2 linked regions of the Sphaerisporangium rubeum genome follow. The protein of the gene in region 2 interacts with the protein of the main gene of each other region in a pairwise test. Links are inferred from orthologs where the notes say so. Each region holds a gene or a part of one and is shown on either strand. Other genes may lie near its edges. The genes, in order: rpe and eno.

Evidence for each region.
Region 1: the proteins of eno (region 2) and rpe interact in binary tests that used the Escherichia coli proteins (3 or more experiments, as listed by UniProt). The link is inferred for Sphaerisporangium rubeum from one-to-one orthologs.

Annotation. Positions count from the first base shown.
Region 1 is NZ_JACHIU010000001.1:4,619,963-4,631,390, reverse strand. Bases 2,800-5,667 are described here. They hold rpe (ribulose-phosphate 3-epimerase), read left to right. Parts: upstream 2,800-3,836; coding sequence 3,837-4,499; downstream 4,500-5,667. Other genes in these bases: BJ992_RS19855 (oligopeptide/dipeptide ABC transporter ATP-binding protein), read right to left, coding at 5,622-5,667; BJ992_RS19860 (dipeptide ABC transporter ATP-binding protein), read right to left, coding at 4,591-5,625; BJ992_RS19870 (cupin domain-containing protein), read left to right, coding at 3,043-3,537; BJ992_RS19875 (RsmB/NOP family class I SAM-dependent RNA methyltransferase), read left to right, coding at 2,800-2,809. Outside these bases: def (peptide deformylase), read left to right, coding at 1-323; fmt (methionyl-tRNA formyltransferase), read left to right, coding at 328-1,263; more of BJ992_RS19875, read left to right, coding at 1,361-2,799; more of BJ992_RS19855, read right to left, coding at 5,668-6,686; BJ992_RS19850 (ABC transporter permease), read right to left, coding at 6,720-7,700; BJ992_RS19845 (ABC transporter substrate-binding protein), read right to left, coding at 7,812-9,596; BJ992_RS19840 (ABC transporter permease), read right to left, coding at 9,658-10,680; BJ992_RS19835 (riboflavin synthase), read left to right, coding at 11,344-11,428. UniProt on the Escherichia coli protein: Catalyzes the reversible epimerization of D-ribulose 5-phosphate to D-xylulose 5-phosphate.
Region 2 is NZ_JACHIU010000001.1:6,830,292-6,841,674, forward strand. What follows is about bases 8,561-11,383. They hold eno (phosphopyruvate hydratase), read right to left. Parts: upstream 10,700-11,383; coding sequence 9,422-10,699; downstream 8,561-9,421. Other genes in these bases: BJ992_RS28895 (DUF501 domain-containing protein), read right to left, coding at 8,561-8,922; BJ992_RS28900 (FtsB family cell division protein), read right to left, coding at 8,933-9,352; BJ992_RS28910 (MazG family protein), read right to left, coding at 10,842-11,383. In the rest of the region: BJ992_RS28850 (outer membrane protein assembly factor BamB family protein), read left to right, coding at 1-1,121; BJ992_RS28855 (acetyl-CoA C-acetyltransferase), read left to right, coding at 1,287-2,507; BJ992_RS28860 (PPOX class F420-dependent oxidoreductase), read right to left, coding at 2,558-3,013; BJ992_RS28865 (DUF4287 domain-containing protein), read right to left, coding at 3,048-3,281; BJ992_RS28870 (Bax inhibitor-1/YccA family protein), read right to left, coding at 3,499-4,290; BJ992_RS28880 (FAD-dependent oxidoreductase), read right to left, coding at 5,251-6,570; BJ992_RS28885 (uracil-DNA glycosylase family protein), read right to left, coding at 6,667-7,461; BJ992_RS28890 (Ppx/GppA phosphatase family protein), read right to left, coding at 7,481-8,398; more of BJ992_RS28895, read right to left, coding at 8,395-8,560. UniProt on the Escherichia coli protein: Catalyzes the reversible conversion of 2-phosphoglycerate (2-PG) into phosphoenolpyruvate (PEP). It is essential for the degradation of carbohydrates via glycolysis.

The sequences.
Region 1 (11,428 bases), 2.2 Mb from region 2 along the record:
ACCTCGGTGAGGACATCGACGAGGAAGGCGAGGAGGGCTGCCTGTCGTTCCCGGGCCTGGCCTTCCCGACGCCGCGTGCCATCAGGGCCGTCGCCAAGGGCTTCGACATGCACGGCGAGCCCGTCACCATCGAGGGCACCGACCTGCTGGCCCGCTGCGTGCAGCACGAGACCGACCACCTGGACGGCGTGCTGTTCATCGACCGCCTGGACGCCAAGCAGCGCAAGCTCGCGATGAAGGCGATCCGTGAGGCCGAGTGGAGCGGCCTGTCGGCCCCCGTGGTGAAGGTCTCCCCGCACGCCACTCAAGGCAAGGCCCTGTAGAGCCGTGCGCCTCGTCTTCGCCGGAACCCCGGAGACCGCGCTGCCGTCCCTGCGCGCGCTGCTGGAGTCGCCACGCCACGAGGTCGTGGCCGTGGTGACCCGTCCCGACGCGCAGTCCGGCCGGGGCCGCAAGGTGCACCCGAGCCCGGTCGCCGAGCTGGCCGCGTCCGCCGGCGTCGAGGTGCTGAAGCCCGCCAAGGCGGGGGACCCGGAGTTCCTGGCCCGGCTCGCGGCCATCGGCCCCGACTGCTGCCCCGTCGTCGCCTACGGCGCGCTGCTGCCGCAGCGCACGCTGGACGTCCCGAAGCTCGGATGGGTCAACCTGCACTTCTCCCTGCTGCCGGCGTGGCGTGGCGCGGCCCCCGTGCAGCACGCCGTGCTGCACGGTGACGCCATCACCGGCGCGGCGACGTTCCAGATCGTCAAGGAGCTCGACGCCGGCCCGGTGTTCGGCGTCGTGACCGAGGAGATCCGTCCCACCGACACCAGCGGCGAACTGCTCGCGCGTCTCGCCGAGTCCGGTGCCGGCCTGCTCGCCGCGACGCTCGACGGCATCGAGGACGGCACGCTCCAGGCGCGGCCCCAGCCCGCCGAGGGGGTGAGCCACGCGCCGAAGCTCGAGGCGGCCGACGCCAGGGTCGACTGGACGGCCCCGGCGATGCGGGTCGACCGGCTGGTCCGCGCCTGCACCCCGGCCCCCGGCGCGTGGACCGAGTTCCGCGGCACACGCCTCAAGCTCGGCCCCGTGCGGCCGGCCCCCGAGGCTGGCCCGCTTGCTCCCGGCGAGATCGCCGCGGTCAAGGACACGGTGCTGGCCGGCACCGCCACCCACCCGGTGCTGCTCGGCGACGTGCAGCCACAAGGCAAGCGCCTCATGACCGCCGGGGAGTGGGCCCGCGGCGTGCGCCCCTCCGCCGGGGAACGGCTCGGCCAGGCATGAGCACGACCACGACCGGGGGTGCGGGCTCGCGGGGTGTGCCGCTTCGCCGGGGGACGGCCCGGCCGGCCACGAGCACGATCACGACCTTGGGGGAACGTTGACCAGGGGGTCCCGGGCCGGCCGTGGCGCCGGTGCGCCGTCCGGACGTCAGAGCGGCCCGTCCCGTGGTTCCGGCCAGGGCCGTCAGAGCGGCGGCAGGCGCGGGCCGGTGCGGGACGAGGCGCGTAACGCGGCGTTCGACCTGCTGCGCGCCGTGGACGAGCGCGACGCCTACGCCAACCTGCTGCTCCCGACCTTGCTGCGTGAGCGCGGCCTGTCCGGCCGGGACGCGGCCCTGGCGACCGAGCTGGCGTACGGCTCGCTGCGCGGGCTCGGCACCTACGACGCGATCATCGGCGCGTGCAGCGACCGTCCGCCGGACGAGATCGACCCGCCGCTGCTCGACGCGCTGCGGCTCGGCGCGCACCAGCTGCTGCGCACACGGATCCCGCCGCACGCCGCGGTCAGCGCCACCGTCGACCTCGTGCGCCTGCGTGTCGGCGCCGGCGCCTCGCGCTTCGCCAACGCCGTGCTGCGCAAGATCGCGAGCAGGGACCACGACCAGTGGATGCCGATCGTCGCGCCGGACGCCGAGGAGGACCCGCTCGGTCACCTCGCCGTCGTGCACAGCCACCCCCGATGGATCGTCTCGGCGTTCCGTGACGCGCTCGGCGGCGACCTGCGCGAGACGGCCGAGCTGCTCGCCGCCGACAACGAGCGGCCGGGGGTGACCCTGGTGGCGTGGCCGGGCCGCAGCTCGGTGGGTGAACTGGTGGACGCCGGCGCCGTGTCCTCCCGTTTCTCGCCGTACGCCGCCTACCTTCCCGAGGGGGACCCCGGGTCGATCCAGGCGGTCGCCGACGGCAGGGCCGCCGTGCAGGACGAGGCCAGCCAGCTCGTCGCGCTCGCGCTGACCCGCGTGCCGGTGAACGGGTCCGACCGCGCCTGGCTGGACATGTGCGCCGGCCCCGGCGGCAAGGCGGGCCTGCTCGACGCGCTCGCCGTGCAGGAGGGCCGCAACCTGCTCGCCGCCGACCTGCGCTTCCACCGGTCGCGCCTGGTCTGGCGCGCCACCCGCCGCGCCGCCGTGATCACCGCGGACGGCACGGCCCCCGCGTGGCGCACCGGAGCGTTCGACCGCGTGCTGGTGGACGCGCCGTGCACCGGTCTCGGCGCGCTGCGCCGCCGCCCCGAGTCCCGCTGGCGGCGCGACCCGGCCAGTGTGCCGGAGTTCACCGCTCTCCAGCGCCGCCTGCTGACCTCCGCGCTCGACTCGGCACGTCCCGGCGGCGTCGTGGCGTACGTCACGTGCTCCCCCCACCTGGCCGAGACGGCCGCCGTCGTGGACGACGTCGTGCGCCGCACCGGCGCCGCCGAGGTCCTCCCGGCCCGCCGCTACCTGGACGAGGCCGGCGGCCTCGGCGACGGCCCCCACGCGCAGTTCTGGCCCCACCGGCACGGCACCGACGCCATGTTCCTGTCCCTGCTGCGCAAGCTCCCCGACTGACCGGTCCCTGAGAGGGGTCTCCCCGGCGTCCCCTCGTGACGTGATCGGCCGGAGGTGACTCGGTACGGGCCGGGGAGCCGTCCGGTGTTCCCCTCGCCATGATCGGCCGGGGTCCGGCATGACATGATCGGTGCTGGAGGGGTGAGCGGGCCGCGTGGCCCCGGGGACGGCCCAGCGGCCGTTCACGCGCGCCGGACGGCGCGGGTGTCACTCCGGTGAGCCAAGGGGGCGTGATGTCGTATCCAGCGGCGCTGTACTTCGGGGAGCGGGGGCTGCCGACGGCCGGGTACCGGCCCGCGGGGCAGGAGCCCGAGTTGCGCATCGGCGAGGGCGGCACCGAGGTGAGCTATTTGGCGACCGGTGCCACCACCGGTGGCCTGTTCGGGCTGTACCGGTGGGACATGGGGTCGCGGCCGAGTGGCCCGTCGGCGCACTACCACCGCACCATGGCCGAGTCGTTCTACGTGCTCACCGGCACGGTGCGCCTGTTCGACGGCGCGACCTGGATCGACGCGCGGCCGGGTGACTTCCTGCATGTGCCGCCGGGTGGCGTGCACGCCTTCCGCAACGAGTCCGGTGAGCCGGTGTCGATGCTGCTGCACTTCGCACCGGGTGCGCCACGCGAAGGGTACTTCGAGGAGCTGGCCGAGATCGCCGAGTCGGGCCGCACCCTCACCGCCGAGGAGTGGACCGAGCTGTACCGCCGCCACGACCAGTACATGGTCTGACCTGCCACACCGGTGTCACCACGCGTGCAGACAGGCAACTCCGGCCGGCCGGCAAGCCTCAACCCCGGCCTCGATCCCGTCCCAATCCACCCCCCAACTCCCGGCCGGCCTCCTGTTCCTCTTCACCGACCGCCTTCTTCACCCCACCATCGTGATGTGCTGAGGCGACACGGCGAGCGATGGGCCGTGACCGACACGGCACGTGAGGTAGGGGGTGTGCTTGGAGACGTGTCTCGGCGGTGTCGCTGCATACGGAACAGTGGGGGATGACCTGGCCAGGGTCGTAGACTGGCGGGATCATGCCTGCACAGATCTCTCCCAGCATTCTGACCGCCGACTTCGCGCGGCTTGCCGACGAGGTGGCCAAGGTCGCGCGTGTGGCCGACTGGCTGCATGTCGATGTGATGGACAACCACTTCGTGCCGAACCTCACGCTCGGGCTGCCGGTGGTGGAGTCCCTGTTGAAGGCCACCACGTTGCCGGTCGACTGTCACCTCATGATCGAGGACCCGGACCGCTGGGCCCCGGCGTACGCCGAGGCCGGCGCCGGCAGTGTGACCATCCACGCGGAGGCCGCCAAGGCGCCGGTGCGCACCCTGCGCCGCATCCGTGAGGCGGGGGCCCGGGCCGGGTTCGCGCTCAACCCCGGCACGGCGGTGCAGGACTACGAGGGGCTGCTCGGCGAGATCGACATGCTGCTGGTGATGACCGTGGAGCCCGGCTTCGGCGGTCAGTCGTTCCTCGACATCATGCTTCCCAAGATCCGCAAGGCCCGTGAGCTGATCCGCAAGCACGGCGGCGAGATCTGGCTCCAGGTCGACGGCGGTGTCTCGGCGGCCACCATCGAGCGCTGCGCGGAGGCCGGCGCGGACGTGTTCGTCGCCGGCAACGCCGTGTACGGCGCCGACGACCCCGCCGAGGCGGTCAGGTCCCTGCGGGCCCAGGCGGACCGCCTGCTGTGACCCTCGGTCCCGCACGGCAGGCGGCCGGCCTGCTGTGACCGTCCGGCCCGCGCAGCAGGGGTCCGCCTGCGCCGGCCGGAAGTGGCTGTGCTCAGGCGAGCGCGGGGTCGAGGATGACGTCCTCGCCGTGGGTGGTGGGGGCCTCGGGGAAGTGGCAGGCGGTGAGATGGCCCTCGTGGTTGCCGTCGAGGCGGACCAGCGGCGGCTCCTCCTGCGCGCACTTGTCCTGGGCCTTCCAGCAGCGGGTGCGGAAACGGCAGCCGGACGGCGGGTCGATGGGGGAGGGGACGTCGCCGGTGAGGCGGATGCGCTCGGTGGCGGGCTTGTCCTCGATGTCCACCTCGGGGACGGCGGACAGCAGCGCGTGGGTGTAGGGGTGGCGGGGACGTTCGTAGATGGACGTCCGGTCACCCACCTCGACGATCTTGCCGAGGTACATCACGGCGACCCGCTGCGAGAAGTGCCGCACCACGGCCAGGTCGTGCGCGATGAACAGGAACGCGATGCCGAGGTCACGCTGGAGCTGCTGGAGCAGGTTGACCACCTGCGCCTGGATGGACACGTCCAGCGCGGACACCGGCTCGTCGGCCACGATGAGCTTCGGCTCCAGCGCGAGGGCCCGCGCGACGCCGATGCGCTGCCGCTGGCCGCCGGAGAACTCGTGCGGGAACCGGTTGTAGTGCTCGGGGTTGAGCCCGACGATCTCCAGCAGTTCACGCACGCGCTTCTGCCGGCCGCCTGGCGGGTCGATGCCGTTGACCTCCATGGGCCCGCTGATGATGCCGCCGACGGTGTGCCGGGGGTTCAGCGACGAGTACGGGTCCTGGAAGATCATCTGGATCTCGGACCTGATCGGCTTGAGCTGCCGCCGGCTGGAGTGCGCGATGTCCCGGCCCCGGTAGAGGATCTTCCCCGCGGTGGGTTCGAGCAGCCGGGCCACCAGCCGTCCCGTGGTCGACTTGCCGCAGCCGGACTCCCCGACCAGGCCGAGGGTCTCCCCGGCCGCCACGGTCAGGTCGACGCCGTCCACCGCGTGCACCCGGCCGATCTGCCGTTTGACGATCAGCCCGCCGGTCACGGGGAAGTGCTTGGTCAGGCCGGACAGCTCCAGCAGCGTGTCACTCACAGGCGTTCCTTGATCTGGCCGTCGAAGATCTCCCGCTTCTGCGCGAGCGTCAGGTAGCAGGCGTCCCGGTGTCCTCCGGCGGGGGACAGCTCGGGCCGGTCGGTCGCGCACATGTCGCCGGGGACGAGGTCGCGGTAGTCGCAGCGGGGGTGGAAGGGGCAGCCGGACGGCGGGTTGAGCAGGCTCGGCGGGGTGCCGCGCACCGGCAGCAGCGGCAGGTCGACGTTGGAGTTCAGCCGCGGCATGGAGCCGAGCAGCCCCCAGGTGTACGGGTGGCGCGGCTCGCGCAGCACCTCGCGCACACTCCCTTGCTCGATGGCCCTGCCGGCGTACATCACGAGCACGTCGTGCGCGGTGCGCGCGACCACGCCGAGGTCGTGGGTGATCAGGATGATCGACGTGCCGAACTGCTGCTGCAGGTCCTTGAGCAGGTCGAGGATCTGCGCCTGCACGGTCACGTCCAGCGCGGTGGTCGGTTCGTCGGCGATGAGCAGGTCGGGGTCGCAGACCAGCGCCATGGCGATCATGACGCGCTGGCGCATGCCGCCGGAGAACTGGTGGGGGTAGTCGTCCACCCGGGTCTGCGCGTGCGGGATGCCGACCCGCCGCAGCATCTCGATCGCGCGGTCCCGCGCCTCGCGCTTGCTCGCGCCTTTGTGCTTGCGGTACGTCTCACTGATCTGCCGGCCCACCGTGTGGTACGGCGACAGCGACGTCAGCGGGTCCTGGAAGATCATCGCGATGCGGTCGCCGCGCAGCTTCTCCAGCGTGGCGCGCGGCGCGCCGACGAGCTGGCGGTCCTCCAGCCAGATCTCCCCGCCGATCGTGGTGACGGCGGGGTCGTGCAGCCCGAGGATGGTGAGCGTGGACACCGACTTGCCGGACCCCGACTCGCCGACGATGCCGAGAGTGGTGCCTTTCTCCAGGTCGTACGACAGCCGGTCGACGGCGTGCACGACGCCGTCCTCGGTGCCGAACTGGACCGACAGGTCCCGGACCGACAGGAACGGCCCGGGGCCGCGCGGCGCGGCCGGTTCGCGTTCCCAGGTCGCCGTGGTCACTCGGAGCTCCTTGAGGTGGTTCGCGGGGCCATGTCAGCTCAGCCGTACGCGGGGGTCGATGAAGGCGTACAGGACGTCCACCACGATGTTCAGTACCACGATGGCGAACGCACCGACCAGTGTCACGCCGAGCAGCATGGGAAGGTCGGTGTTCTGCACGGCGCGCACGGCGAGCTCGCCGATGCCGTGCAGGGTGAACGTCTGCTCGGTGATGATCGCGCCGCCGAGCAGGGTGGCGAGGTCCACTCCGAAGATCGTGACGATGGGGATCATCGCGCCGCGCCAGGCGAACCGCAGGAACACCGTGCGGCTGGACATGCCCTTGGCGCGCGCGGTCCGCACGTAGTCCTCGGCGAGCTGTTCCACCATGACCGACCGGGTCATGCGGGTGTAGTTGGCGGTGAAGATGATCGACAGCACCACCCACGGGATCAGCAGGTGCACGAACCAGCCGAACGGATCTTCGGTGAAGGGGATGTAGCTGGGCCGCGGCAGCAGGCCCATGCTGTCCACGATGAAGAACACCAGCAGCGGCCCCACGAAGTAGATCTGCAGCGACGCGCCGATCACCGACGACGTGCTGGCGATCTTGTCGAGTGGCTTGCCCTGCTGCCACGCCGCGATCATGCCGGTGATCACGCCGAACGACAGGATGACCACGGCCGCGCCGGCGGTCACCGACAGGGTGACGGGGAAGCGGTCCAGGATCGCCGAGAACACCGGCTCCTGCGTGGCGAAGGAGTAGCCGAGGCACGGCGCGTCGCACGTGCCGAACTGCACGAGGTCGCGGCCGGTGAAGATGCCCGCCAGCCAGTGCCAGTACTGCACGAACAACGGCTCGTCCATGCCCAGGTTGTGACGGATCAGCTCGAGGTTCTGCGGAGGGCAGATCTTGCCGCAGAACGCGCGGGCCGGGTCGCGGGGCACGGCGTAGAAGAGGAAGAACGTGACGGCACTGATGATCACCAGGATCACCGCGGCGCCGATGACACGGCGGAGGAAAAACCGGAACATTGGCCTCGGACTGCTTCTCCAGCCGGTGGGACCGGTGGTCGGAAGGGACAGGTGGCCTGCGGGCCGCCGTACCAGGCACGAGGCAGAGTGCGGCGGCCCGCGGACGCGGGACTACTTGACGTAGACGTTCAGCGGGTACTGCTCACCCGAGTTGGGGTCGAACTCGACACCGCCGAGCCCGGAGCCGTACAGGCCGAAGTACGTCTGGTAGTACTCGGGGACGATGGCCGCCTGCTCCATGATCATCTTGTCGATCGCGGCCCACGCCTTGCCGGCCTCGGTGGCGTCGGTGATGGCGTTGGCCTTGTCGATCGCGTCGTTGATCTCCGGCACGTTCAGGTGGCTGTAGTTGGAGCCGTTGTCGACGATCTGCCGGCCGTCGAACAGCGGCTGGATGGCGGTCGAGCCGGTCGGCCAGTCGGCGGCCCAGCCGCCCCAGTAGATGTCGAACTTGTTGTCCACCGGGCCGATGGCGTCGTAGTACGTCGCCGGGTTCAGCGGCTTGGCCACGACCTTGAAGCCGGCCTTGGTCAGCGCGTCCTTGATGGCGACGGTGATCTTCTCCTGGGTCGGCGTCTGGTTGTAGGCGTAGACCACCGTCGGGTTGGTCTGACCGGCCTCCTGGAGCAGCTTCTTGGCCCCCTCGGGGTCACCGGTCGGCTTCTCCCGCATGCCGTACAGGTCGAACGCCTCGTAACCGAGCACCGTCGGGCTCAGCACGGTCGTGGCGATCTGGCCGGTGTTGACCTCACCGCCGGCGATGAGCTGCACCTGCTTGGACGGCCAGGCCTTGATGATCGCCTGGCGGACCTTCACGTCGGTGATGCGCTTGGTGTTGATGTTGTAGAACGTGGTGAACGGCGTGAGGCCGCGCACCGAGCGCTTCATCACCTCGGCGTTGTTCAGCACCTCCTGCACCCGCTCGGCCGCCACCGCGTTGTGGAACGTCATCGCGGTCTTGTCCGGGCCGCTGTCGGCGAGGAACCGCTCGGTGGAGTTCTGCGCCTGCACGCCGAACTCCATGTGCCACTTGTCGGGGAAGGCGTTGCGGATCGGGTCGGTGTTGGGGTCCCAGTTCGGGTTGCGCTCCAGGTCCAGCGACTTGTCGGTGACGTGGCTCACGATCTGGTACGGCCCGGAGGAGAAGGGCTTCCTGTCGTACTTCTCCTTGGTGTCCTGCGCCTTCGGCACCGCGCCGTAACCGGTCATGGCCACGGTGAAGTTGAAGTCCGGGTGCGGCGCGGTCAGGGTGAACTCGACCGTCTTGTCGTCGGGGGTCTTGATGGCGTCCAGCGACTTGCCGCCGTACGGCCCCTCGTAGGCCTTGCGGTAGTCACCCTCGACCAGCCACTGCTGGACATAGGTCGGGCCCTCGGTGATGAACGGCGCGAACAGCCGCTCGAAGCTGTACTTGATGTCACCGGAGGTGATCGGCGTGCCGTCCTGCCACTTCAGCCCGTCCTTGAGGGTGAACTTCCAGGTCTTGCCGCCGTCGGTCGTGGTGCCGGTGTCGGTGGCGAGGTCGCCGACCAGCGTCATCTTGCCGTTCTCCTGCCGGTAGCCGGTGAGCTGCCGGGTGAACAGCAGGGAGACGGTGGAGTTGTAGTTCAGGTAGATGCGTCCGGGGTCGAGGTGCGAGAAGTCGTCCCGGTCGATCATGTTGACCGTGCCGCCGCGCTTGCTGCCGGGGACCTCAGGCGCGGGGCCCTTGGAGTCCTCGGCGGTGCCGACGGTGATGGCGCTGACCGCCTTGTTCTCCAGCGGCGTGCTGGAGGCGCCGGCGCCACCCTGCGAGGCCGCGGGGCCGCCGCCCCCACCCTTGGCGCAGCCGGACAGCGTGAGCGCACCGGTCGTGAGGATCACCACCGCGGCGGTGCTCCTGCGTGAGATTCTCATATCGCCCTTCCTGATTCCTTGGTTGCGCGGCCGTCCGGGGGGAGGACGGCGGGTAAGCGGCTCATCGCCGGGTCTTGGGGTCGAAGGCGTCCCGCAGGGAGTCGCCGAGCAGGTTGAAGGCGACCACGAAGATCACCATGGAGACGCCGGGGAACACCAGGTAGGTGATGTCCTGGTGGTAGACGTTGGAGCCGACCAGGAACATGCGTCCCCAGTCGGGGGTCGGCTCGGTCATGCCGACGCCGAGGAACCCGAGGCCGGCCTCGGCGCCGACGTACAGCGGGAGCGCGAGGGTGGACTGGATGATGATCGGCGTCCACAGGTTCGGCAGCAGTTCCTTGAAGATGACGCGCCTCGGGGAGGCCCCGGTGACCCGCGCCGCCTCGATGAACTCGCGTTCGCGCAGCGACAGCACCTGCGAGCGCAGCAGCCGCGAGATCGTGGCCCAGCCGAGCACGGTGAGCACCAGGCAGATGGACACGTACCGCAGCCAGACCGGCGTCTCCTCCTCGGGGGAGACGAACGCCGCCTCGATCACCGGCAGGAACACGATCAGGAACAGCTGGGACGGGAACGCCAGCAGTGTGTCGATGATCCGGCCGATGACGTAGTCGGTCTTGCCGCCGGCGTAGCCCGACCAGATGCCCATGACCACACCGATGAGCGTGGTGACGATGGTGACGATCACCGCGATGGACAGCGAGGTGCGGATGCCGTACACGAGCTGCATGAACACGTCGCGGCCGAGGCCGGGCTCCAGGCCGAACCAGAAGTCGCCGCTGACGCCGCCGTTCGGCAGGATCGGGTAGCCGTAGTCGTTGAGCAGCCCGGGGGTGTTCTGGCCGTAGGTCGTGTACGGGTCCTTGCCGTACAGCCACGAGATCACCGGCGCGAGGATCGCGACGAGGAAGAAGAAGGCCACGACGACGGCCGACGCGACGCCGGTGCGGTCGCGTCGGAAGCGCCGCCACATCAGCTGGGACGGCGAGCGTCCCACCGCTGGGGCGGTGCCTGTGCCTGGGGGAGGGGCCGCGCCGGTGAGCGCGGAGTCCGCCTCCGGCGTGGCGGGTGAGGGGAGAGTCATCGTGTGGCTGCCACCAGAAGATCGACCAGCAGGAAATCCTGACTTGAGGGAACCTTGGCAATTTATTACCCGCCGGTCAATGTTCTCGCCAACTCGCCTCAGCCTTTTCGAGGTTCGTTGTGGAATGTCAATCAGTTCGTGTCCGCATGCCTCTTGACCTGCGTTGATGCCGTGAGCGACACTACACATCGCTCATATTCGGCCTTGTCACGATTTTGTGACACAAGCATGACGCGGCCATGACGAAAACGCACGAATTTGACCATGGTTCGCATAACGGTAGCCGGATGGCGGCTGTTCGAACACAGGTGTGCATAAGGGGTGGCACCCCAGTCTTCGTGCCGGTCGCCGCCGTGCCGCTCACAGGGGTGTGGGGTTACGAGCTCTTTGCCGGGCGTGGCACACTGAGGTGCAGAGCAGCGTGCTCCGGGGTCGGTGTAATTCCGAACCGGCGGTGACAGTCCGCGACCCGGCCGAGTCCATCGGCCGGTTGACCTGGTGGAACTCCAGGACCGACGGTGAAAGTCCGGATGGGAGGAAGCGCGCGAGCGTCCGGCGACCCGTCGCCGGACGTGCACGTGGTGCGTCGCCGCACCCCGATCACCCCGGGGCTCGCCGTGGCTTTGAAGCTACTGGCGAGTAGAAGGGGCCGGGTGGGGCTGAATGTTCACCGGGATCGTCGAAGAGCTCGGGGAGCTCACCGAACTGCGCGCGCTGGACGGCGCGGCGCGGCTGTCCATCCGCGGCG
Region 2 (11,383 bases):
CCTTGTGGCGGCGGCCCGCGTCGCTCGCCGGCCGCCTCCCCGGCATGGGGGTGCCACCCCCCGCCGCCGTCTCCGCCGCAGGCGGCAAGGGGGTCGTGGCCGCCGCCGCGCCGTCCGGGAAGAGCGGCAAGGAAGCCCTGCTGGTGGCCGCCGACGCGCGCACCGGACACGAGCTGTGGAGCCGTCCCGTGCGCACGACGTTCGGCCCGCAGGCCTGCGGACCCTACCTGTGCGTGTCCGAGCACACCGCGCTCGCCACTGCGCGCATGGTCGTGCTCGACCCGCTCACCGGCGCGGAGCTGTGGCGGCTTCCCGGCATCGCCGAGGCCGAGTGGTCCGACACCGGCAAGGTCGTCGTGCTGCGCCTCGCCAAGCACCCGGCGCTGTCCACGCACGACCTCAGAACCGGCAAGACGGTCTGGGAGCTGCCGGTGGAGCAGGCGCTCGCTCCTGGCGTGGACCTGTCAGGCGGGTGGTCGTTCGGCTCGGCGGGCGGCGACCTGATCGGGTACGTCGCGCCGTACACGAGCCCGCGCACCGGCCGCGCGTCCGTCTTCGGGGTGTTCTCCGTGCGGCTCGCCGACGGCAAGGTCAACTGGCTGCGGCCCTCGGTGGTGCGCGTCTACCCGAGCGGCAGCCCCGGCTTCGCCCCTGTGGTGCGTCCGGTGGACGAGAAGGGCCGGTTCGGCGGCTTCGCGCGGCTGGACCCGGGCTCGGGCCGGGTGGTCGGCCAGATCACCGCCGACCAGGTCCCCGGCACGGGCTGGTGGCTGGCGTTCCCCGGCGACATGGCACGGCTGGGGTTCCTCAAGCCGAGCCACGCCGGTGCGTCCTTCGAGCTGGCGTCCGGCCGTCCCGTGCCGGTCACCGGACAGCGCGGGTGGTCGTTCTGCGTCACCGATCCCAAGCCGCTGGCCCTGACCAGGACGCCGCAGGGCTTCTTCCCCGTCGCGTCGCTGTGCGAGTTCGACCTCGCGACCGGCGTCAGGGCCCCCACCGGCGCCGTGCCACCGCAGTGGTTCACCGGCAGCCAGGACGGCTGGCGGCTCTGGCGCGACGAGAAAGGCGGCCTGCACGCCGTCAGGGACGCCACCGGCACGACCCCTGGCATGTACGGCTGAGACCCGTGGCCCGGCCGGGCCGCACCGGATCAGCCGGTGCGCGCCAGGCCGTGCCGGGTCGGGTAGTACAAAGTTCTGTTCGCGGTGGCCCCGGCCGCGGAATCCGGACGATGGCGCGGTAATCTCCGCAACAGGGAGCCCTGCCGACGAACCCAGGAGAGCCAGATGCCCGAGGCAGTCATCGTCGCGACCGCACGTTCGCCGATCGGCCGAGCCTTCAAGGGGTCGCTGAAGGACATGCGTCCCGACGACCTGACCGTCCAGATGATCAAGGCGGCGCTGGACAAGGTGCCGCAACTCGACCCGCACGACGTCGACGACCTCATGCTGGGCTGCGGCCTGCCAGGCGGCGAGCAGGGCTTCAACATGGCGAGGGTGGTCTCGGTGCTGCTCGGCCTGGACGACGTGCCCGGCACCACCGTCAACCGCTACTGCTCGTCCTCGCTCCAGACCACCCGCATGGCCTTCCACGCCATCAGGGCCGGTGAGGGTGACGTGTTCATCTCGGCCGGCGTGGAGACCGTCTCCAGGTTCGCCAAGGGCAGCAGCGACTCGCTGCCGGACACCGCCAACCCGTTGTTCGAGCGCGGCAAGGAGCGCACCGACGCGCGCGCCGCAGGTGGCGCGCCGCCGTGGCACGACCCGCGTGAGGACGGCGAACTGCCGGACGTCTACATCGCGATGGGCCAGACCGCCGAGAACGTCGCGCAGATCAAGGGGGTCGGCCGCCGCGAGCAGGACGAGTTCGGCGTACGGTCGCAGAACCTCGCGGAGAAGGCCCTCGCGAACGGCTTCTGGGAGCAGGACATCACCCCGGTGACGCTGCCGGACGGCTCGGTCGTGAGCAAGGACGACGGACCGCGGCCCGGCACCACCTACGAGGCCGTGTCACAGCTCAAGCCGGCGTTCCGGCCCGACGGCACGGTCAACGCCGGCAACTGCTGTCCGCTCAACGACGGCGCCGCCGCGGTGATCGTGATGAGCGACGTCAAGGCCGCCGAACTCGGCATCACGCCGCTGGCCCGCGTCGTGTCCACCGGCGTCAGCGGCCTGTCCCCGGAGATCATGGGGCTCGGCCCGGTCGAGGCGTCCCGCCAGGCGCTGAGCCGTGCCGGCATGTCCATCGACGACGTCGACCTGGTCGAGATCAACGAGGCGTTCGCCGCGCAGGTGATCCCGTCCTACCGCGAGCTCGGCATCGACCTCGACCGGCTGAACGTCAACGGCGGCGCCATCGCCGTCGGGCACCCGTTCGGCATGACAGGTGCCCGGATCACCTCGACCCTGCTCAACGGCCTGCGTTTCCACGACAAGACCATCGGGCTGGAGACGATGTGCGTCGGCGGCGGCCAGGGCATGGCCATGCTGCTCGAACGCCTGAGCTGAGCCGGAGCGGGATCGCGGCCGGCTCGGTTCCGGCGCAGGAGGCGAGCCGCTCAGCCCATGTAGTCGGGACCGGCCCGCTTGATGTCGATGCGGACCAGCACGTTGCGCTGCGTCCGCATCGCCTCGCGGAACTCGTCCCAGTCGGGGTGCTCGCCGGAGACGACGCGGAAGTACTCGATGAGTCCTTCCTCGGCCTCCGGCATGGGGATCACCTCGGCGACCCCCTCGATCTGGACCCACTCCCCGAGGAACTCGTCGACCATCACACACAGGGAGACGTCGGGGTTGCGGCGCAGCTGCTTGGCTTTGGCCGCGCTCTCACGGGTGCTGACGATGGCGCGGCCCTCGGCGTCGATGCCGACGAGCACGGGGGACATCTGCGGGTGACCGTCCGAGCGCCAGGTCTGAATCACCGCACGATGATTTTTCCTGATGTAATCACGGGCCTTGTCGAGATCCATGCCCCCATGATGACCCCGCCGGGGGCAGGACAGCGCCCACGCCATGGGACGGCGTGGGCGCACTGGGGTGGGGCTGGGGCTACAGGAACCCCATGCGGGAACGGCGGTTCCGCTCGTGCTCGATGACGATCGCGGCGGCGTAGCCGTGGGTGAGCCCGTGCTCGTCGGCGAGCCAGTTGGCCCGCTCGTCACACCGTAGGAAAGCCGGGCCGTTGTCGATGGCTTGGAACCACTCGGGGAGTGCGCGTCCGGTGATGTCCGGAACCCTGGCGATCAGCTTGTTCTGCGTCTCCGGTGAGTGGTTCAACGACATGGGCACCTCCATGAGTAAGCCTCTTTGGGACGACACTGCATCACCCGGCCGCCGATGGCAAGCCCCAAATGGCCAGCCTTCTCTTACAAAACGTAGATCGTCGGTGGCGGAGCGTGCGATGATCAAAGGCTCACCAGGTGCCGGGCAAAGCGTGTGCCCCGCCGGGGTCCGGCGGGGCACACGCTTTGCCTGCTCGGGTAGTGCCCGAAATCGGCCGTTAATCGTTGTTGAAGAAGAAGCTGACGAAGCGGAGGATCTCAAGGTAGAGCCAGACGAGGCTCACCGTGAGGCCGAACGCCATCAGCCAGGAGTACTTCTCCGGCACCCCGGCCCTGATGCCCTGCTCGACCGCGTCGAAGTCCAGCAGCAGGAAGAAACAGCCGAGCAGGATCATGCCGATGCTGAAGATCCAGCCGATCGGGCTGTCGGAGCGCAGGCCGAGGCCACCCTCGATGAAGAACCCGAAGATCAAGTTGAGGACGACCAGGCCGATCGCGGCGAACGCCGCCGCGATGACGAACTTGGTGAACTTCGGTGTGGGCCGGAAGATCTTCAGTGCGTAGACGGCCAGCATGCCGCCGAACGCCACCATCGTGCCGAAGACCGCCGCGACGACGACGCCGTCGTACAGCGAGTTGTACACATTGCTGATCACACCGATGGCCACGCCGTACGCGACGGAGTAGCCGAGGATCAGCACCGGGTTGGTGCTCTGCCGGAACGAGACGATCAGGCCGAGCACCAGACCGACGATCACGCCGGCGATCGCGGCTCCCATGCCGAGGTCGAGGTACCAGGCGAGGGCCGCGGACAGCACCAGGGTGCCGAGGGTGATGGCGCTGCGCACGACGACGTCGTCGATCGTCATCGGCCGTGCGGCGGTCGGCGGGGCGTACGACGGCGCGTCGTACATGTCCCGCAGGTGCTGCGGGCTCGCCATCGGGCCCGCGCCGTACTGCTGCTGGTTGTTGTGTCCCAGCCGGCTGAGGACCGGGTTCCTGCTCTGCATTAACTGCCTCCACTGCGACCTGCGATCAGCCTGTTCGGTCGAGTCGGTCGAGCCGCACAGGAGTGCGCCAGTTGCCATAAGCCTTCCATCGGCCGCGGGTGCCGGGAGGACCCGGCCGCGACAGGCCACCGGGTGACGTGTGATCGGCCCGGCGGCACCGGTACAACGAAGGAGCTCGGCGGGGAGTTCCGCGCCGCCGGATTGCGTTTCGATCACGTCGTCCGCTCCCCGCCGCGGCGGCCATGGCGGGCCGGCCCTGTGGGAGGACGCCGGGGACCCTCCGGCGGTGGCCGGCGGCGCCGTCCAGGGAGGCGTGGAAGAGACAGCCGATATTCACCTCTCGTGAGGGAAATTTCCTGATGTTCGGCGATAATCCCTTTTTCGAGTTACTCGCGAGGTATTAGCGCGAGGTTCGCTTACCGGCGGCGAAGATGACGGAGTGCATCGGATCGGATGTGCATCGGAGCGGCACGGAATGATAACGATTTACCGTGGGTGGGGAGCAACCGGGGGCTTGACCAGCGGAGAACCCCCCGGATAATGCCTGGCGGGGGTGTACTGAACCGTCGAGGATATCGGAACTCGGCGCGACATGCGCGGCAGAGGCGTTTGTTCAGACGGCGGAGGGTGCCCCCGGTGGGACTCGAACCCACACTGGAACCCTTTTAAGGGGTTTGCCTCTGCCATTGGGCTACGGGGGCGCCGTAATCATACGTAACGGACCACACTTGCGTAACGGGTCAGAGCCCACGTCTACCGACTTCTGTCTGTAGTCCGCTGGATAACGATATACGGCGCGTGCCCCCTCGACTCGGGCAATGAACAACAGACCGCTCAAGTAGCCCAATTTTCTCCCTCCTCCCGTTCCCCCGCGCTTCCCCTTGTACGGCCTTCGACGCAACAGTACGGCCCGCACCGATCCGGCGCGGGCCGTACCCCGTCCATCCGCTCCCGCGGACCTCAGCCTGTGGCGGCCGCGGCGCGGAACTCCTCACGCGGGGACTCGATCTCCCCCATCGAGACGGTCTCGCGTTTGAAGAACAACGCGAGCGTCCAGTCGGCCACCACACGCACCTTGCGGTTCAGGGTGGGGACCCGCGACAGGTGGTAGGTGCGGTGCATGAACCACGCCGGCAGGCCGTGCAGCTTGACGCCGTAGACGTTGGCCACACCCTTGTGCAGGCCGAGACCGGCCACCGAGCCGGCGTACTTGTGCCGGTACGTCAGCAGCGGACGGCCCGCCAGGTGACGCACGATGTTGTCGGCCAGCACCTTGGCCTGCCGCACGGCGTGCTGCGCGTTCGGCGCGCAGTACTTGCCGGGGTTGGTCACGTCCGGCACCCCGGCGACGTCGCCGGCGGCGAACGCGCCGTCGGCGCCGACCACGGTGAGCTGAGGCGTGGTCTTCACCCGGCCGCGCTCGTCCAGCGGCAGGTCACCGGAGTTCACCACCGGGTTGGCCTTGACGCCGGCCGTCCACACGATGGTGGCCGACTCGAACTCGTCGCCGTCCGACAGCTTCACGTGGCCGCCGACGCAGGATTCGAGAAGCGTGCGCATCTTGACCTCGATGCCGCGTGCGCGCAGTTCCTCGATCGTCCACAGGCCCATCTCCGGGCCGACCTCCGGCAGGATGCGGTCGCTGGCCTCGACCAGGACCCACCGCAGGTCCTTCTCGCTGAGGGTGCCGTAGTACTTGACCGCGTCCCTCGCCATGTCCTCCAGCTCCGCCAGGGCCTCGACACCGGCGAAGCCGCCGCCGACCACGACGAAGGTGAGCGCGCGGCCGCGTACCCGCTCGTCGTCGGTGGCGTCGGCGCGGTCGAGCATGCCGAGCACCCGGTTGCGCAGCGCGATGGCCTCGCCGACCGACTTGAAGCCGATGGCGGCGTCGGCCAGGCCGGGGATCGGCAGCGTGCGCGAGATGGAGCCCGCGGCCATCACGATGACGTCGTACTCCAGGTCCATGGCGGGACCGACGAGAGGCTGGAAGGTGACGGACCTGTTGCCGTGGTGCACTTTGGTGACCTTGCCGTTGAGCAGGCGCACGCCGGGAAGCACCCGCCGCAGCGGCGTCACGACGTGACGCGGGGACAGGTTGCCCGCGGCGGCCTCCGGGAGGAACGGCTGGTAGGTCATGTAGGACTGGGGGTCGACGATGGAGATCCGCACCTGTCCGGTCCGCAGCTCGCGCCGCAGCTTGCGCTGCAACCGGAGTGCGGTGTACAGCCCGACGTACCCGCCGCCGACGATGAGGATGTGCTTGGCCTTATGGTTCACGTCAGTGCCCCTTTGGCATCGTTGCTTGTGAAACCATTCACAAGCCTACGCCACGTACAAGCCTCAGGGCCAATCGGATATTCCGTACGCGGTAGATCAGCCGGCGAGAGCCGTAGCACGGCTGAAGACCGCGTCGAGCATGGGCTCGGTGACCCGGCCCGTGAAGGTGTTCTGCTGGCTCGGGTGGTAGCAGCCGATCAGGTGGACGGCGGCGCCGTCCCGGCTCAGCGCGACCTCGGCGCCGTGGCCGAACGGCGGACGAGGGGACGGCAAGGCGTACCCCGCGGCCCCCAGCGCCGGCCACACGGCCTGCCAGGCGTAGCCACCGAGGCAGACCACCACCCGCAGCGACGGGGCCACCAGCTCGAGCTCACGGGCCAGCCAGGGGAAGCAGGTGGCCCGCTCCTGCGGGGTGGGCTTGTTGGCCGGTGGCGCGCAGCGGACGGCGGCCACCACGCGCGCGCCGATGAGACGCTGGCCGTCCCCCGCGTGCGTGCTGGTCGGCAGCGCCGCGAGACCCGTGCGGTACAGGGACGCGAACAGCCAGTCGCCGCTGCGGTCCCCGGTGAACACCCTGCCGGTGCGGTTGCCGCCGTGCGCCGCCGGGGCCAGGCCCACCAGCAGCACCTTGGGCTCGTCGTCACCCCAGCCCGCGATGGGCCGTCCCCAGTAGATCTCGTCGCGGTACGCGCGCCGCCGCACGTCCGCGACCTCCTCACGCCACGCGACCAGGCGCGGACAGGCCCGGCACACCGACTGCCGCGCCGTCAGCTCCGCGAGCGTGCCGCTGGACCGGGCCAGCTCGCGCACCTCCTCCGAGGTCCGCGCCACCGGGGTGTCCGGCGCGGCCGGGTCCTCGGGCCAGCCGCTCCCCGGCGGGACGAAGCTCACGCGGCCACCGCGCGGCACGTCACGACGGCGGCTCCTCACCGAGGCCGCGCGCGATGCCGTCCAGGATGTCGTGCTCGCTGACCAGGACGTCCGCGAAACCGAACCGCTCGACGAGACGGTCGAGGATCAGCGCGCCGGCGCCGATCACGTCGACCCGGCCGGGATGCATGACGGGGATCGCGGCGCGCTCGTCGTGGGTCATGGCGAGCAGCCGGCGCGACACCTCGTGGACCTTGGCGGCCGGCAGGCGGGAGCCGTGGATGCGGGCCGGGTCGTACGCCGGCAGGTCGAGCGCGATCCCCGCGACCGTGGTGACCGAACCCGCGAGGCCGACGAGGGTGCGCGCACGGGACACCGGCACCTCGGCCGCCACCTGGTCGAGGGCCGCGTCGATGTCCGCGGTCGCCGCCGCGACCCGCGGCTCCCCGCCGGAGAAGTGGCGCTCGGTGAGGCGCACGCAGCCGATGTCCACCGAGATAGCGGCGTCCACGTCGGCGGTGCCGAGCACGAACTCGGTCGACCCGCCGCCGATGTCCACCACCAGCACCGGCGGCTCCGCGCCGTGGACCCCGGCGGTCGCGCCGAGGAACGACAGGTGGGCCTCCTCGGCGCCGGTGACCACCTCGGGCCGTACGCCGAAGATCTCGTGGACGCCGCCGGCGAACTCGTCACGGTTGCTCGCGTCGCGTGTGGCGCTGGTGGCGACCACACGCACCTTCGTCGCGCCGTGCGAGCGCACCAGCTCGGCGTAGCCGCGCATCGCGGTGAACGTGCGCTCAAGCGCCTCCGGGGCCAGTTTCCCCGTGCGGTCCACCCCCGCGCCGAGGCGCACGATCTCCATGCGCCGCTCGACGTCCGACAGGTCTCCCCCGTCGAGATCGGCGATGAGCAGCCGCACCGAGTTGGTCCCGCAGTCGATCGCCGCCACCCGCGTCATGCGTCCTCCTCCGTGGCCCCGCCGGCGGCGTGCGGCACGCAGGGGCCGTCCTTCCACCAGTCGGGGAGCGCGTCCAACGCCTGCCTGCCGAGGGGGTTGCTCCCCGGTGCGGCCAGCTCATGCCCCACCAGCGCGTGCAGGCACTTCACGCGGTCCGGCATGCCGCCTGCGCTCTGCGTGCCGCGCGGCAGCGGCTCGATGCCGAGCTCCTCCGCCGCGTGGTCGCGCCGCGCCACGTAGTCGTCGTGCGCCGCGGCGTACGCCTCGGCGAGCGCCTGGTCGGCGGCCAGGCGTTCCCGCATCTCGGCCATCATGCCGGTCGACTCCAGGGTGCCGATCGCCGAGGCGGCCTTGGGGCACGTCAGGTAGTACAGCGTGGGGAACGGCGAGCCGTCAGGCAGCCGCGGCGCGGTCTCCACCACGTCCGGCAGTCCGCACGGACAGCGGTGCGCCACCGCGCGCAGCCCTCGTGGCGGCCTGCCGAGCTGCCGTTCCACCGCGACCGCGTCGGCCGGATCCATCATCTCGCTCCCGTCACGGGGCGGGTGTGCGACCCGCCTCCACTCGCCGGCCGTCGCCGCGGTCGGCGGCCTCGATCGACTCCCACAGCGTCTGGTACCACGGCGCCTTGGCCCGCGGCGTCCCCTCGGCCTTCGGCCGGCTGCCGGCCGGCCGCTCGGGGTCGCGCACGACGTAGCACTTCTCGCCGGTGCCGCAGTAGTGCAGCCGCACCCGGGCCTGCTGCCGGATGTAGGCCGGGTCGTCCAGTTGCTTGCTGCGCTCGGCCAGGTCCGCGAGGGCCTGGAGCGCCTGTGCCTGCTGCCGTTCGAGCTGCGCGATCTGGCGCCGCTGCGCGACGTACTCGCGGATCGGGTAGGCGAGGCTCATCGCGATGGCGCAGACCACGACGGCCAGGATCGCCGCTCGTCCTGTCAGCTGCGGACGCTTCTTCATGCTCCTCCCCGGGGTTCTCCCGTCACCCGCGCCGCCACGGTGCGGCGGCACGGGCCACAGGAGGACAAACTAGCCCTGGAAGCGCGGGAAAGCTCCGCGACCCGCGTAACGCGCGGAGTCGTCGAGCAGTTCCTCGATGCGCAGGAGCTGGTTGTACTTGGCGACGCGGTCCGACCTCGCCGGCGCGCCGGTCTTGATCTGGCCGCAGTTGGTGGCGACCGCGAGGTCGGCGATCGTGGTGTCCTCGGTCTCGCCGGACCGGTGGCTCATCATGCAGCGGTAGCCGTTCCGGTGCGCCAGGTCCACGGCGTCGAGGGTCTCGGTGAGCGTGCCGATCTGGTTGACCTTCACCAGCAGCGCGTTGGCGATGCCCTGCTCGATGCCGCGGGCCAGCCGCTCGGGGTTGGTGACGAACAGGTCGTCCCCCACGAGCTGCACCTTGCCGCCGAGGGTGTCGGTGATGGCCTTCCAGCCGGACCAGTCCTCCTCGTCCAGCGGGTCCTCGATGGAGACCAGCGGGTAGGAGCGGACGAGGTCCTCGTAGAACGCGACGAGCTCCTGCGCGCTGTGGCCCTTGCCGTCCAGGGTGTAGACGCCGGCCTCGTGGAACTCGGTGGCCGCGACGTCCAGCGCGAGCGCGATGTCGGTGCCGGGGGTGAGGCCGGCCTTCTCGATCGCCACGAGGATCAGGTCGAGCGCGTCACGGTTGCTCGGCAGGTTCGGCGCGAAGCCGCCCTCGTCGCCGAGGCCGGTGCCGTATCCCTTGGACTTCAGCACGCTCTTGAGCGCGTGGTAGGTCTCGGCACCCATGCGCAGCGCCTCGGAGAACGTCGAGGCGCCGATCGGCGCGATCATGAACTCCTGGATGTCGACGTTGCTGTCGGCGTGCGCGCCGCCGTTCAAAATGTTCAGCATCGGCACCGGCAGCACGTGCGCGTTCGGCCCGCCGAGGTAGCGGAACAGCGGCAGGTCGGCGCTCTGCGCGGCGGCCTTGGCGACGGCCAGGGACACGCCGAGGATGGCGTTGGCGCCGAGCCGGGCCTTGTTGGGGGTGCCGTCCATGTCGATCATCGTCTGGTCGACGAACCGCTGGTCGGTGCCCTCGATGCCGAGGATCTCGGCGGCGATCTCGTCGGTGACGTTCAGCACCGCCTTCTGCACGGCCTTGCCGCCGAACCGCTCATCGCCGTCGCGCAGCTCGACCGCCTCGAACTGGCCCGTGGACGCGCCGCTCGGCACCGCGGCGCGGCCCTCGCTGTCGTCGTCGAGCAGGACGTCCACCTCGACGGTGGGGTTGCCCCGGGAGTCGAGGATCTCGCGTGCGGTAACAGCCTCGATCGCAGCCACGAAGCTCTCCTAGAAAGTGTCAGGCCGGGGGCTCCCCCCGGTCGTCGCGCCACGGTGCGCGACGCAGGTTTCGACGTTTTGCCGCACGAGCCTATCGGGACCCGCGACCTGCCACGCGACCGCTCCCCACCAACGACGTACGTCAGCCGCCTGACCCTTGCGAACGCTCCCAGGCGCGCACCCGGTCGCGGTAGTCGCGCGCCGCGGCCCGCAGCTCGGCCTCGGGGTCCAGACCGGCGGCCTGTGCCCTTCCCACCAGGTCGAACAGCTCGCGGCCGATGCCCTGGCCGACGGCGCGCGAAAGCGAGGGCGGCACACCGGCCCGCTCCGCGCGGGTGCGCAGGCCGGCGGCCAGAGACAGCGCGGGCTGGCCCATCGGCACGCCGTCCAGCAGGGACTCCCAGCCCTTGGCAGCGCGCTCGGCCGCCTTGATGGCGTCCCAGTTGTCGCTGACCTCGCCGGCGCCACTCACCACCGTGTCGGCGAACACGTGGGGGTGGCGGCGCACGAGCTTGTCCACGATGCCGGCCGCCACGTCGTCCACGTCGAAACCGCCGTCATCGGCCGAGCGCTCCTGCGCGAGACGCGCGTGGAAGACCACCTGGAGCAGCAGGTCGCCGAGCTCCTCGCGCAGCGCCGCGTGGTCGCCTTCCTCGATGGTCTCCAGGACCTCGTAGGCCTCCT